Regions from separate parts of the Nocardia sp. NPDC049526 genome, predicted to be linked through region 1. Evidence: riboswitches for the same ligand, from Rfam matches in the RefSeq annotation. Region 1 holds a riboswitch; the other holds the start of a gene.
The links. A riboswitch is a leader RNA that binds a small molecule or an ion and turns the genes downstream of it on or off. The one in region 1 is predicted to bind S-adenosylmethionine.
Positions count from the first base shown of each region.

Region 2: another riboswitch for S-adenosylmethionine. It lies ahead of ACIBW7_RS04520 (aminotransferase class V-fold PLP-dependent enzyme); the one in region 1 lies ahead of ACIBW7_RS27270 (amino acid ABC transporter permease).

Region 1 is NZ_JBITMA010000009.1:121,338-127,100, reverse strand. It holds gene ACIBW7_RS27280 (ABC transporter substrate-binding protein) at 1-358, opposite strand, end outside; gene ACIBW7_RS27275 (amino acid ABC transporter ATP-binding protein) at 378-1,163, opposite strand; gene ACIBW7_RS27270 (amino acid ABC transporter permease) at 1,160-2,155, opposite strand; SAM riboswitch class I at 2,165-2,258, opposite strand; gene ACIBW7_RS27265 (hypothetical protein) at 2,591-3,304, shown strand; gene ACIBW7_RS27260 (glycosyltransferase) at 3,382-4,443, opposite strand; gene ACIBW7_RS27255 (LppM family (lipo)protein) at 4,539-5,282, opposite strand; gene ACIBW7_RS27250 (carotenoid biosynthesis protein) at 5,310-5,763, opposite strand, start outside.
Region 2 is NZ_JBITMA010000001.1:1,031,274-1,037,036, forward strand. It holds gene ACIBW7_RS04500 (Pls/PosA family non-ribosomal peptide synthetase) at 1-577, opposite strand, end outside; gene ACIBW7_RS04505 (MarR family winged helix-turn-helix transcriptional regulator) at 695-1,117, opposite strand; gene ACIBW7_RS04510 (DHA2 family efflux MFS transporter permease subunit) at 1,199-2,626, shown strand; gene ACIBW7_RS04515 (LysE family translocator) at 2,671-3,306, opposite strand; SAM riboswitch class IV at 3,420-3,533, shown strand; gene ACIBW7_RS04520 (aminotransferase class V-fold PLP-dependent enzyme) at 3,579-4,901, shown strand; gene ACIBW7_RS04525 (YbaB/EbfC family nucleoid-associated protein) at 5,157-5,669, shown strand; gene ACIBW7_RS04530 (hypothetical protein) at 5,673-5,763, shown strand, end outside.

The DNA of each region.
Region 1 (5,763 bases):
CCTGCGCGACGAGTTTCAGCCCGAGGACGTCCGCGATGAGCGAGGCGAAATCGATTTCGGACCCGACGATGGTCTTATCGTCGGTGGCGTAGAACCGCAATGGCGGTGCGGCACCGCCGGATCCGGTGACGACCAGTGTGCCGCGGTCGCGAATGGCCTGCGGCAGTTCGGCGGCAATGGCATCGACCTTGGGCGCGTGGATCCGGCCGGACTGGCCGGGGGAGAGGTCGAAGGTGAGCGAACCGGCGGGCTGCGCGGAGTTTTCCGCGTCCGGATCGGTGCCGCAGCCGGTGGCCAGCAAGGCGACCGTGGCGGCCAAGCCGACCAGGGCAGAGAGCTTCATCGGATACCTGTTCATCGGGGAGCGCGCACCGCGCTCAGCGGACTCGGGACAGAAATGCGCGGGTGCGCGGGTGTTGCGGGTTGTCGAGTACGGCGGCGGGCGGACCTTGTTCGACGATCACGCCGCCGTCGAGGAATACGACGGTGTCGGCGACCTCACGGGCGAAGCCGATTTCGTGGGTGACGATCACCAGCGCGGTCCCGCCGTCGGCGAGATCGCGGATCACATCGAGGACTTCGCCGACGAGTTCCGGATCCAGCGCGGAGGTGGGTTCGTCGAAGAGGATCACCGGCGGTCGCAGCGCCAATGCGCGTGCGATGGCCACGCGCTGCTGTTGTCCGCCGGACAGCCGCCGCGGATAGGCGTCGGTCAGCTCGCCGATGCCGACCCGCTCGAGCAATTGGCGTGCCTCGGCCTCGATTTCCGTACGCGGCCGACGCTGCGCGGAAATCGGTGCGAGCGTGACATTGTCGAGCACCGTCAGATGCGGGAAGAGATTGAACTGCTGGAAGACGAAGCCGATATGCGATCGCTGTTTGCGCACGTCGCGGTCCGATAGCGCATGCAACTTATTACGACGCAGCCGATATCCGATCAGTTCGCCGTCGATGTGCACGGTGCCCGCATCCAGCGACTCCAGATGGTTGACCACCCGAAGCAGCGTCGACTTGCCGGAGCCGGACGGTCCGATCACGGTGACGACTTCACCGGCCCGTACGGTCAGGTCGATGCCGGCAAGTACCTCGGTGCCGCCGTAGGACTTTCGCACGCCGCGCACCTCGACCGCAGGAGCCCGGCCCACTTCTACCGGTGCGCTCATCGGGTCGCTCCGCGCGGTGCGGCGGAACCGGCTTCGGCGATTTCGCGCAGCCTGCGCCAGACCTTCTGCACCGGTGTCGGCGGGGGCGTGCGGTGCGCGCCCTTGGCGTAGTGGCGTTCGATATAGAACTGCACCACCGACAGAATCGTGGTCAGCACGATGTACCAGACGGTGGCCACCATGAGCAGCGGCACCACCCGGCCGTTGCGGCCGTAGATCACCTGGACCTGGTAGAAGAGTTCCGCGATCGCCATGACCGACACGATCGAGGTGCCCTTGAACAGGCTGATCACTTCATTGGTCGCATTCGGCAGGATCGAGCGCATGGCCTGCGGGACGATGACCGTACGGAACTGCCGTACCCGCGGAATACCCAGTGCCGCGGCTGCTTCCAGCTGCCCAGGATCGACCGAGATATACCCGGCCCGGATGATCTCGGCCGCATACGCCGCCTGATGCAATGCGAGTCCGATGACGGCCGCGGTGAATCCGCTGATCACCCCGTTCACCTCGAAGGTGAGAAAGGAAGGGCCGAACGGGATTCCGAGCGAGAGCTTGTGGTACAGGTAGGCGATGTTGAACCAGAACAGCAGCTGCACGATCAGCGGAATCGAGCGGAACGCCCAGATATAGACCCACGAGATCACCCGCAGCACCGGATTATTCGACAGTCGGGCGATCGCCAATGCCGTACCGATCAGGAATCCCAGCGCCGTGCCCCACAGGGTCAGCTCCAGGGTGACCTTCAGCGCCGACAGCACCGATTTCGCGGTGAAGTACTTGGCGAATGTCGACCAATCCCAGCCCGGATTGGTGGCCAGTCCGTGGACGAACTGCGCGAGTAGCACGAGCGCGATGGCGCTGATGACCCAGCGCCACGGGTGCCAGGACTTGGCGATCGCCGGTGCGCCGGTAGTGCCTACGGTGGCGGTGGGTGCAGCCGGTATCGGGACATCCGATACCGGAGTATCGGATGCGACGGACGCGCTCATATTTCGGTTCCTCCATCGTTCCCGGCGGAAGCACCCGCACCCGGTGACCGGGGGGTTGCTGCGACGTCGACGAGCCAGGTCTCTCGGTCGCTCTGGATGGTGTGTCCGACGCCGAGCACGGGTCGGTCAATGGGCCTAGCCGAAATATCATGCGAAGCAGGCGAAGTCCGGCACAAGGGTACGAATCAGCGTGAGCGCAGACCTTGTTTGTGTGGTCGTGAGCAGGCACTATTGTCCCGGTCGAGCAGTGGATCGTGGCATTTCGGACCCGGTTTTCCGTGTGCTCTTCGTCCGAATTTCCCACCTTCGGATCGCCGCGGCGGCCCATCGGAACGCGCGGCGCGAATGTGTCGACCGCCGGAATAGACGCTGTTGCGAAGGTTTGCCGGAGTACTCTCGGACCTCGATTCGTGCCCGACGATGAGGAGGTCTGCCGTGACCCTGCTGCGCCGTCTGACCACGCTAACCGCCATCGCGACCGGTACGGCCGCGCTGACTCTCGCCGTCCCCGGCATCGCCGCCGCGGGTCCGGCGCCGATGCCCGCACCAGCCGTTCCGGCCGCGACCGCACCCCCCGCCCAGGCCGCACCCGGTGATCTGTTCGCCGGTTATCGAGCCGTCGTAGAGGCGCTGCGCACGTTGGGCATCGACCCGTTCCTCTACCCGGCGGTCGCGCCGTTCTGCTCCGACACCGGCAGCCTCGGTCTGGTTCCCGCGGTTGCGGGCGCAGTCCCGGGGCCGTGGCCCAAAACCACGGTGGCCATTCCGGGACTCGACCCGAGCGCCGTCAAGGCGGGCCAAGTCATGTTCACCTTCGTCCCCTACGGCCTCGGCCCGGACGGCACGAATGCTTCGGGCATGAACGTCGCCTGGGTCAACCTGGCCAACGGCCGCAGCGGCATCACCGCCATGGGATCGATGTCCGATGTGGTCCGCACGATGGTGCCCGCCGAAATCCCCGCCGAGGTAAGGCCACTGGCCGAACGCGCCATCCAAGACTTCGTCGCCGTATTCCCGGTCGGTGGGGTGCGCGCGGTTCCGGTCGACACCGGATCCGGCACTGTACTCGCCGCAGTCTTCGGCACCGTGGACAACGGCACCAAGTCCTGCTTCTTCCTCCCGACCATAGGACTCACCTCGGTGCGCTGAGCGGTCCGATCAAGATCAGGTGGAACTGGTGGCGGGTCTTCTCGGGTGATGCTGCCACAGATTCCACCTGATCTTGATCAGCGGTTGGGCGCGAGGGGGCGGGTCTTCCAGGTCAATGTGCCGGTGCGGTGGGCGCGGCGGGAGCGGGTCCAGAGCCGGAGGTAGGCGTCGATGGAGATCGGATGTGCCAGGGCCGCAAGGGCGTCCGTGCGGGTCGTGGTGCCGCGTTCCAGTGAGCGCGCGAGCAGGCGGCTGGCGACCGCGGCGCCGTAGCCGATGAGACCGGCGGTGCGTACGGAGCCTCGGCCGCCGATCGCGGCCAGTGGGGGCGCCCAGTAGGCCAGTGTCGCAACAGCTCCCACTGCCGCACCGCCGATTGTCGTGCCGCCGTAGGCGGACCACAGCCAGCGGTTGTAACCGATCTCCAGTTCGGCTGCGCCACGATACATTCGGGTGCTCGCCGCCCGCCCTGCCGCGACCAGCGCGGTCCGGCGACCCGAGCGACGGAGTGCGCGAGCAATATCCAGGTCCTCGGTCGGGCTCGCGGCGACCGCGGCATGCCCGCCGATGGCGTGGTAGGCGGTGGCGTCGAACACCAAGAACTGGCCGCAGGCCACGGCTGTCGAGGGGCGCAGGCTGCGATTGGCGGCGGTGATCGGCAGGCTCGTCGCCCACGACCAGCACAGCAGCGGCTGCACCAGCGCCTCGGCCAGCGATTCGGTCACCTGGTACGGCCACGGTGACAACAATGCGGCTCGGCTGCGGCGCAATTCGGCGGTCGCCGCGGCGATCGCATTCGGCGCCAGTCGCACATCGGCATCGAGAAAGATCAGCACCGTGGCATCCGCCAACTCGGCCAGTCGCGCGCAGGCCGCGGCCTTCCCGGTCCATCCGGGTGCGGGTTCGGCCTCGGAGCGGAACACCGTGAAGCGCGCATCGCCCGCAATCGCGTCGAGCGCGGCCGCTTCGGTCCCGTCCGACGACGCGTCGTCGAGAATCAGCACCCGCAGTCGCGGCACGCCCACCTGGCCACGGAGATCATCGATCAGCTCGGGCAGTCGCTGTGCCTCATCGCGTGCCGGGATGCACACCGACACCGGCTCGATCACCGTATTCGGTCCGGCCGAGAGCCTGCGCATCGTCACGCGATTGAATAACGCGGTCCCACAACCGAACAGCGCGATACCCGCGCCCGTCCACGCGGCGATCGCCGCGCCCGCGCGTAGGGTTCGCGTCAGCGGCGGGTCAGCGAACGCCACAGATTGCTCGGTGAGAAGTTGGTTTCCGGTGCACCGGGCGGTGCCGGGTTGCGATCCATATAGGCGATGGCGGCGATGATGGCGGCGACGGCGAGGGTGATACCGCCGACGATGCCTGCCCAGCCCGCGAAGGAGCGGGTATTCGGGTCCGCGTAGCTGACCTCGGCGCGCACGGTAGAAACATCGCCGGGCGGCAGTTTCCAGGAGACGGTCGAGTCGTCCTCGCGATTGCCGTTGGTCTTGGCGACGCGGGCCGGGAAAGCCACGGTGAACTGCACATCCGAACCGTGCGGCGGAACGGATTTCAGATCGACCCGGCCGTTGAGGCTGACCAGGTCGCCGGTGCGCTGGAACGATAGGTTGAACATGCCCTGGGTCTGATCGGAGAGCGCGCCGAGCTGGCCGACCTCACCGAAGGACAGATCCTCGAAGAACACCTTGCTGCCGACATAGCCGTCCTGGCTGTACGGCTCGACCCGCACCTTCGCGGCCAGCGAATCGGGCGCCTTCAACTGCGGACCCTTGTCGTTGGCGTCCGCGGGCACCACCGCGGCCACGATCCGACCGGAGACCCGGTCATTGGACGACACACCCATCGATACCTGGACCCGCAGGCAGCCCGCGAGCATGGGCACCAGCATCGCGGCCAGCAGTACTACCGCGGCCACCCGCGCTCCGGGCCGGGGCGAACGTGGCGGTAGAACCGATGTGTCGGGCATCGCGGTGAGAGGACTCGGCTGCACGGCTCACATCGTGCCAGGCGGTCGCCCCGAATTGCCACGCGACGGGCGGAACGCACGCCGACCGAAGTATCGGACAGCCGGTCCGCATCGCTTCAGCCCCGCCGGGGCCGCGACCGACCGCACCAGCAGTGGCACGCCGAGCACCCCCAGCCCGACGCACCCGTACCAGGCCGAATACGGCAGATCGAGGAACACCGCGTGCGCGAGCGTCGACCCGAGCCAGGTCCACATGAACACCGCCACCGGGACCACCGCGTCTGCCGAGATCGGGGATACCGGCTCTCGGGATCTGTGCTCCGGACTGATCGGGTCAGGCGTTCCCAACTCCAGCGCCGGTGTTCCACCCTCCGCGGCCTCGGGGACTGCCGCCGGTGTCCGCGCTGTCGACAGCATGCGCTCTGCCGCGGGCGCGAACGTATTCGCACTCGCCGTCCCCAGGACATGATCCAAGCCGGTC
Region 2 (5,763 bases), on a different contig from region 1:
CGACGAAGGCGGCGGCATTGCGGTGGGTGACCGCGACGCCCTTCGGGGTTCCGGTGGATCCGGAGGTGAAGATGATCCACGCGTCGTCGCTGGGGGTGGGGCGAACGGTCGAGGCGTCAGCGCACTCGGGCCGTTCGACGGCGGTCGGCTCGACGCCTGCTGCGGTCACGATCGCGGTGACGCGCGCCTCACCGAAGACGAGCCGGGCGCGCTCGTCCGGATCGTCGGCGTCCACCGGGACATAGGCTGCACCGGCAAAAAGAATCGCCAGAATAGTGACGTAAAGCTCATGCGTGCCGGACGGCATGCGCACGCCGACGCGGTCGCCGGGACGCACACCGGCCGCGGTCAAGCGCACGACTCCGGCGTCGATTTCGGCCAGCAATTCGGTGTAGCTGAGCACCACGCGACCGTCATCGATCGCGGGCGCCTCCGGATGGGCTTGCGCGGTGCTGTTCAGGATGTCGACAAGGGTCCTGGCCTGCGGCGCGAGTGCGGCGCGTAGCAGAGGTTCGGGCGTGCGGAGCCCGTCGGTCGGGTCTGTGCCCGCCGCGGTGTCGACCTGCGGCCGCAGCATCACGTCCTGCCCACCTCTCATAGACCTGCCTAGCGCTTCCTCGTTGTTGTTTCACAGCAGGGTTACCAGTGGGCAAACGCCACGGTGACCAACTGTCTACGGTACCTGCGGTATCGGTCAGAGTTCTTCGCCCAATGCTTTCAGCGCAAGGCGGTGCAGGGTCTTCCGCTCGTCCTCGTCGAGGCGGTACAGCACCCGCTCAGCGGCCTTTTCGATGAGTTCATCGGTCTTGCGGCGCTCGGCGCGTCCGGCCTGGGTGATGGACAGCCGGTATTTGCGCCGGTCCGTCGAATCGCGGGTGCGGATGACGAAACCGGCCTCCTCCAGACCGTCGATCAGCCGGACCACCTCGCTGCGGTCGATGCCCAGCGCGGTGGAGACCTGCTGCTGGGACAGGTCGTCGAATTCCTCCAGGCAGACCAGCACCCAGTGTTCACGCAATGACGTGCCCATCTCGGCGTGTACGGCCTTGTGCAGCTTGCCGAGCGCGTACGTCGGGAAGCGGAGCAGGCCGCGGGGGTGGATGTGGTCAGCGGGCATTCGGTAATTGTATCTATTGTTGATGAGCTAGATTGTTGATAATCTCCGCAATCTAGGTTGTCTACAAATAGCGGAGGATCCATGTCGGATACTCGAACGGCCGTCGCCGCCACCGCGCCCGCACTCGAACCCATTCCCGCGCGGGTCTGGCGAGTGGCCGGTGTGGTGGTCTTCGGCGCCGTCATGAGCATGTTGGACACGTCGCTGGTGAATATCGGGCTGAATTCCATCGCGACGGATCTCGGTGCGGCACTGGACAGTGCCCAGTGGATCGCGAGCGGGTATCTGCTCGCACTCGCCGTCACGCTGCCGCTGTGCGGTTGGCTCGGCCGGCAATTCGGAATGGACCGGGTCTGGTTGACCGCGCTCGCCGGATTCACGGTGACCTCCGGACTGTGTGCGCTGGCGCCGAATATCGGCTGGCTCATCGGTTTTCGGATCGCGCAGGGTCTGGCCGCGGGGCTATTGGTGCCCGCCGGGCAGACGCTGCTCGGGCAGGTCGCGGGTCCGCATCGGTTGGGGCGGGTGATGAGTGTCGTCGGCATCGCGGTGGTCGCCGCGCCCGCGATCGGACCGACCATCGGCGGCGTCATGCTGGCGAATCTGGATTGGGAGTGGTTGTTCCTGATCAATATCCCGTTCGGGCTGGTGGCGTTCGTCCTGGGGCGTCGGTTGTTACCGCGGGCGCAGGCGACGGGCAACGGCGGTCGATTCGATGCCACCGGATTCGCATTGATCGCGGTGGGGCTGTCGGCGCTGGTCTATGGACTGGGTGAATTCGGCAGTCGCGGTGGCGTTTCCGCGCCGACGGTGTGGGTGTCGGTGGTGGTCGGGGTGCTGGCGCTCGGGCTGTTCGTGGTGCGGTCGGTGCGCGGTGGTGGCGGGAGTCTGCTCGATGTCGGACTCTTCCGGCATCCGGTATTCGCGACGGCGAATGTGGCGAACTTTTTCGCCGGTGCGTCACTGTTCGGAGCAATGCTGTTGTTGCCGTTGTACTTTCAAGTACTGCATCGCGACGGTCTCATCGCGACGGGTTTGCTGCTCATGTCCTTCGGGATCGGTGGCATCATCGCGCTGCCCGTCGGCGGCCGGTTGACCGATCGGTACGGCGGGGGAGTGATCGCGGTGGTCGGCAGTGCGGTGACGGCCGCGGTCACCGTGCCATTCGCGCTCGGCGATGCTTCGATGAATCCCGTTGTCGTGCAGGCACTTCTGTTGATCCGCGGCGTGGCCACCGGATTGACCGGGGTGCCGATCATCGCTGCGGCCTATGCCGCGGCACGGCCCGAGCAGCTGCCGGATGCGGCATCGTTGGTGAATATTCTGCAGCGGGTCGGCGGGTCGATCGGCGCGGCATTGCTCGCGGTGGTGCTGTATCGCGGGGCCGCTGCGGGATTGTCGGTGGATGCCGGGTTCCGGCAAGCGTTCTGGTGGCTCACGGTCGCGTCGGTCATCTCATTTATCGCGTCACTATTGCTGTGGCGCAAGGAGATTCAGCTGAACCAGTGACGCCGTGCGCCTGGTCGGCGGCGGCCGGCCAGGCGCATGACGGATCACGCGGCAGAAGCGGCCGTGCCGATGCCGAGCGCGGCGAGAATGGCCGCGCTGATCTGTTCGAGCCGATCGCGAACCTGTGGGCGGCGCAACATCGCAACCGCTCGTGACGCCAGCACGGCGAGCAGGATCATCTCGACGGCGGCAATGGAGCATTCGATGGCGCCGAGGGCGAGGGTGTTCAGAAAGGTGACATCGGTGAGGAATTGCGGCAGAACCGCCAGGTAGAACAGCCCGACCTTCGGGTTGAACATGCACGACACCAGACCTGCGGCGAATGCCGAGCGGATCGAGGCGGGAGCCTGCGCGGCCGACTGTCCGGACGCCGCGGCGGTGCCCGCCCCGCGCTGCTTGCGGTGATCGATCAGCGCCCGAATTCCCAAGTACACCAAGTAGATTCCGCCGACGACCTTGAGCGTCCGGTAGGCCGTCGCGGACTGTTCCAGCAGGGCGGCGACGCCCGCTGCGACCACCACCGCCCACACGATCCCGCCCAATGCCGAGCCGATCGCCGCGGCGATACCGGGTCGCGCGTCCACGATCGAGAAACGCAGCACCAGGAACGAATCCGGGCCGGGCGTGATCGACAGCAGAATGCACAGGCCGATAAAGCTGAGCAGCAGGGAAAGCGTCACCTCTCGATCAGATCGCACATCGCTCGGCATTGCAAGGTTATTTATTCGACTGCATGTGTATGCAGAAATGATTCGGTTGACAGGACGGTGTGGCATCTGCCAATCTCGGTTCAGGTCATGAGTACCAGCGTCAAGCCCCGGCTAGCTGGTCGGCAACCCTCCTCCGCGGCGGGGTGCTCCGGGTGACGACCGGGCCGCAGCCCGACCGGGTGCGGCAAGCGCGGACTCGGATGATCACCTGATTTCGGGTCCCACAGCCGATGGGATTTGTGATGACCGCTGTAGTTGAGCAGAGCTGTGCCGCCCTCGCCCGGGTTTCCGGCGACGACCTCCAGGTGCCGCTCGTACAGGGCGGAACGACCACCTACGCGAACTTCGACTACGCCGCTAGCGCACCGGCATTGGCGCAGGTCACCGACCGCGTGCAGCAGCTGCTGCCGTTCTACGCGAGCGTGCACCGCGGTGCCGGTTACGCCTCGCGGATCTCCACCGAGTGCTACGAGGCCGCGCGCGGCTCGGTCACCCGCTTCCTCGACGCCGCCGACGACCAGGTGGTGGTGTTCACCCGCAACACCACCGATTCGCTGAATCTGCTCGCCGCCTGTGTGCCCGGCGACACCGTGGTGCTGGATATCGAACATCATGCGAACTTCCTGCCCTGGACCCGGCACGGTCGTCGCGTCGTCAAGGCCGCGGCGACCGTCGAGGAGACGATCCGCCAGCTGATCGCCGAATTGTGCAGTAGGCCGGCGGCATTGCTCGCGGTCACCGGCGCGTCGAATGTGACCGGTGAGGTGCTGCCACTCGAGCGCCTGGCCACCATCGCGCACCAGTGCGGTGCGCGGATCCTGGTCGATGCCGCGCAACTGGCACCGCATCGTCGAATCAGCCTGCGCGCCACCGGAATCGACTACCTCGCCTTTTCCGGCCACAAGCTCTACGCACCGTTCGGCGCGGGAGTGCTTGTCGGACGCCGGGATTGGCTCGATGCCGCCGAACCGTATCTGGCGGGCGGCGGGGCGGTCCGCGAGGTCACCACTACCAGCGCGGAATGGGCATCGGCACCACAGCGTCACGAGGCCGGTTCGCCGAATGTGCTGGGCGCGGCCGCACTCGCCGCCGCATGTGACGCGCTGTGCGCGATCGATCCGAAAACCCTTGCCGCGCATGAGCGACTGCTCGCCGATCGCCTGCGTGCCGGGCTGTCCGCGATTCCGGGCGTCAACCTGCTGCGCATCTGGGACGACAGCCCCGACACCGTCGGCATTGTCGCCTTCACGCTGGACGGATTCGTCCCCGGACACGTCGCGGCCTATCTCTCCGCCGAACACGGCATCGGCATTCGCGACGGCCGCTTCTGCGCCCACCCGCTGCTCGAGCGGCTCGGCCTGGACGGTGCGCTGCGTGCCAGCATCGGCCTCGGCACCAGCTCCGCCGATGTGGATCGGCTGGTCGAGGCCATCGCCACCCTGGTCGACACGGGTGCGTCGTGGAATTACGCCAGTACTGACGGACTTTGGAACCCGACACCCGAGACCCGTCCCTTCGCCCGCCTCGACTCCGGCAACGGTGCCGCGCCCTGCTCGATCGGCTGATCGGAGCCGCGGCGTGGCATTGGGCCGATGCGGTCCGATGACCAGATGAATCCATGCGCGGCGGACGAACAAGCGCGGGACCCCGCCAGGGATTTCGAATCAGCCAGGTCGGCACGATCCACCCGGGTGTGCAGACTTCGCTCCGAAGAATTCACCAAATAATTTGCGGCACCGCGGAACCGCCGCTCCGGCCCTTACGTCTAGAAAGGTGATGACACTCGTCCGGCCGGGGCGGGGGAACGGAAAGGCGGCTGAATGAATTCGGCAGAGCGGGACGCGCTCCAGTCCTGGACGGACGGGATGCGCGGCCGAGTCGACCAGATGACCGATGTCTACGAGCGGCAGCTAGAGCAGTTCGGCGCGGCGAAATCCGAGCTGGCCAACCTGACGGTGCAGGGCTGGTCCCAGGATCAGCTGATTCGGGTGACGGCGAATTCGGCGGGCATTCCGCTGGATGTGTGGGTGGCGCCGGAGGCGTTCAAGCGCTCGAATCCGGAGCGCCTCGGTGCGGCGATGACCGAGGCGGCGCAGGCCGCGGCCCGGGCCGCCAAGGAACAGCTCGACGCGCGCCTGGCGCCGGTGCTGGCGGCGGTATCCGAGGTCGGGCTGCCCGAGGATCCGTTCGGCGAACTGCCGACGATCGCCCGGCCCGACGGAAATATCCTGCCGCCGCCTCCGCCGGAGCCCGAACCGGAGCTGGAGGCGCAGTTCCCGCGGCGGCTGGACGAGGATCCGGACGACGAGGGCCCGCACTGGAAGGGCTGGTAGGTCATGGGCAACAGCAACTTCCGCATCGATCCGGAACAGTTCCGTTCGATTGCGACCGAAATTGGTTCGCTGGGCACCGAATTCGCCACCGAGG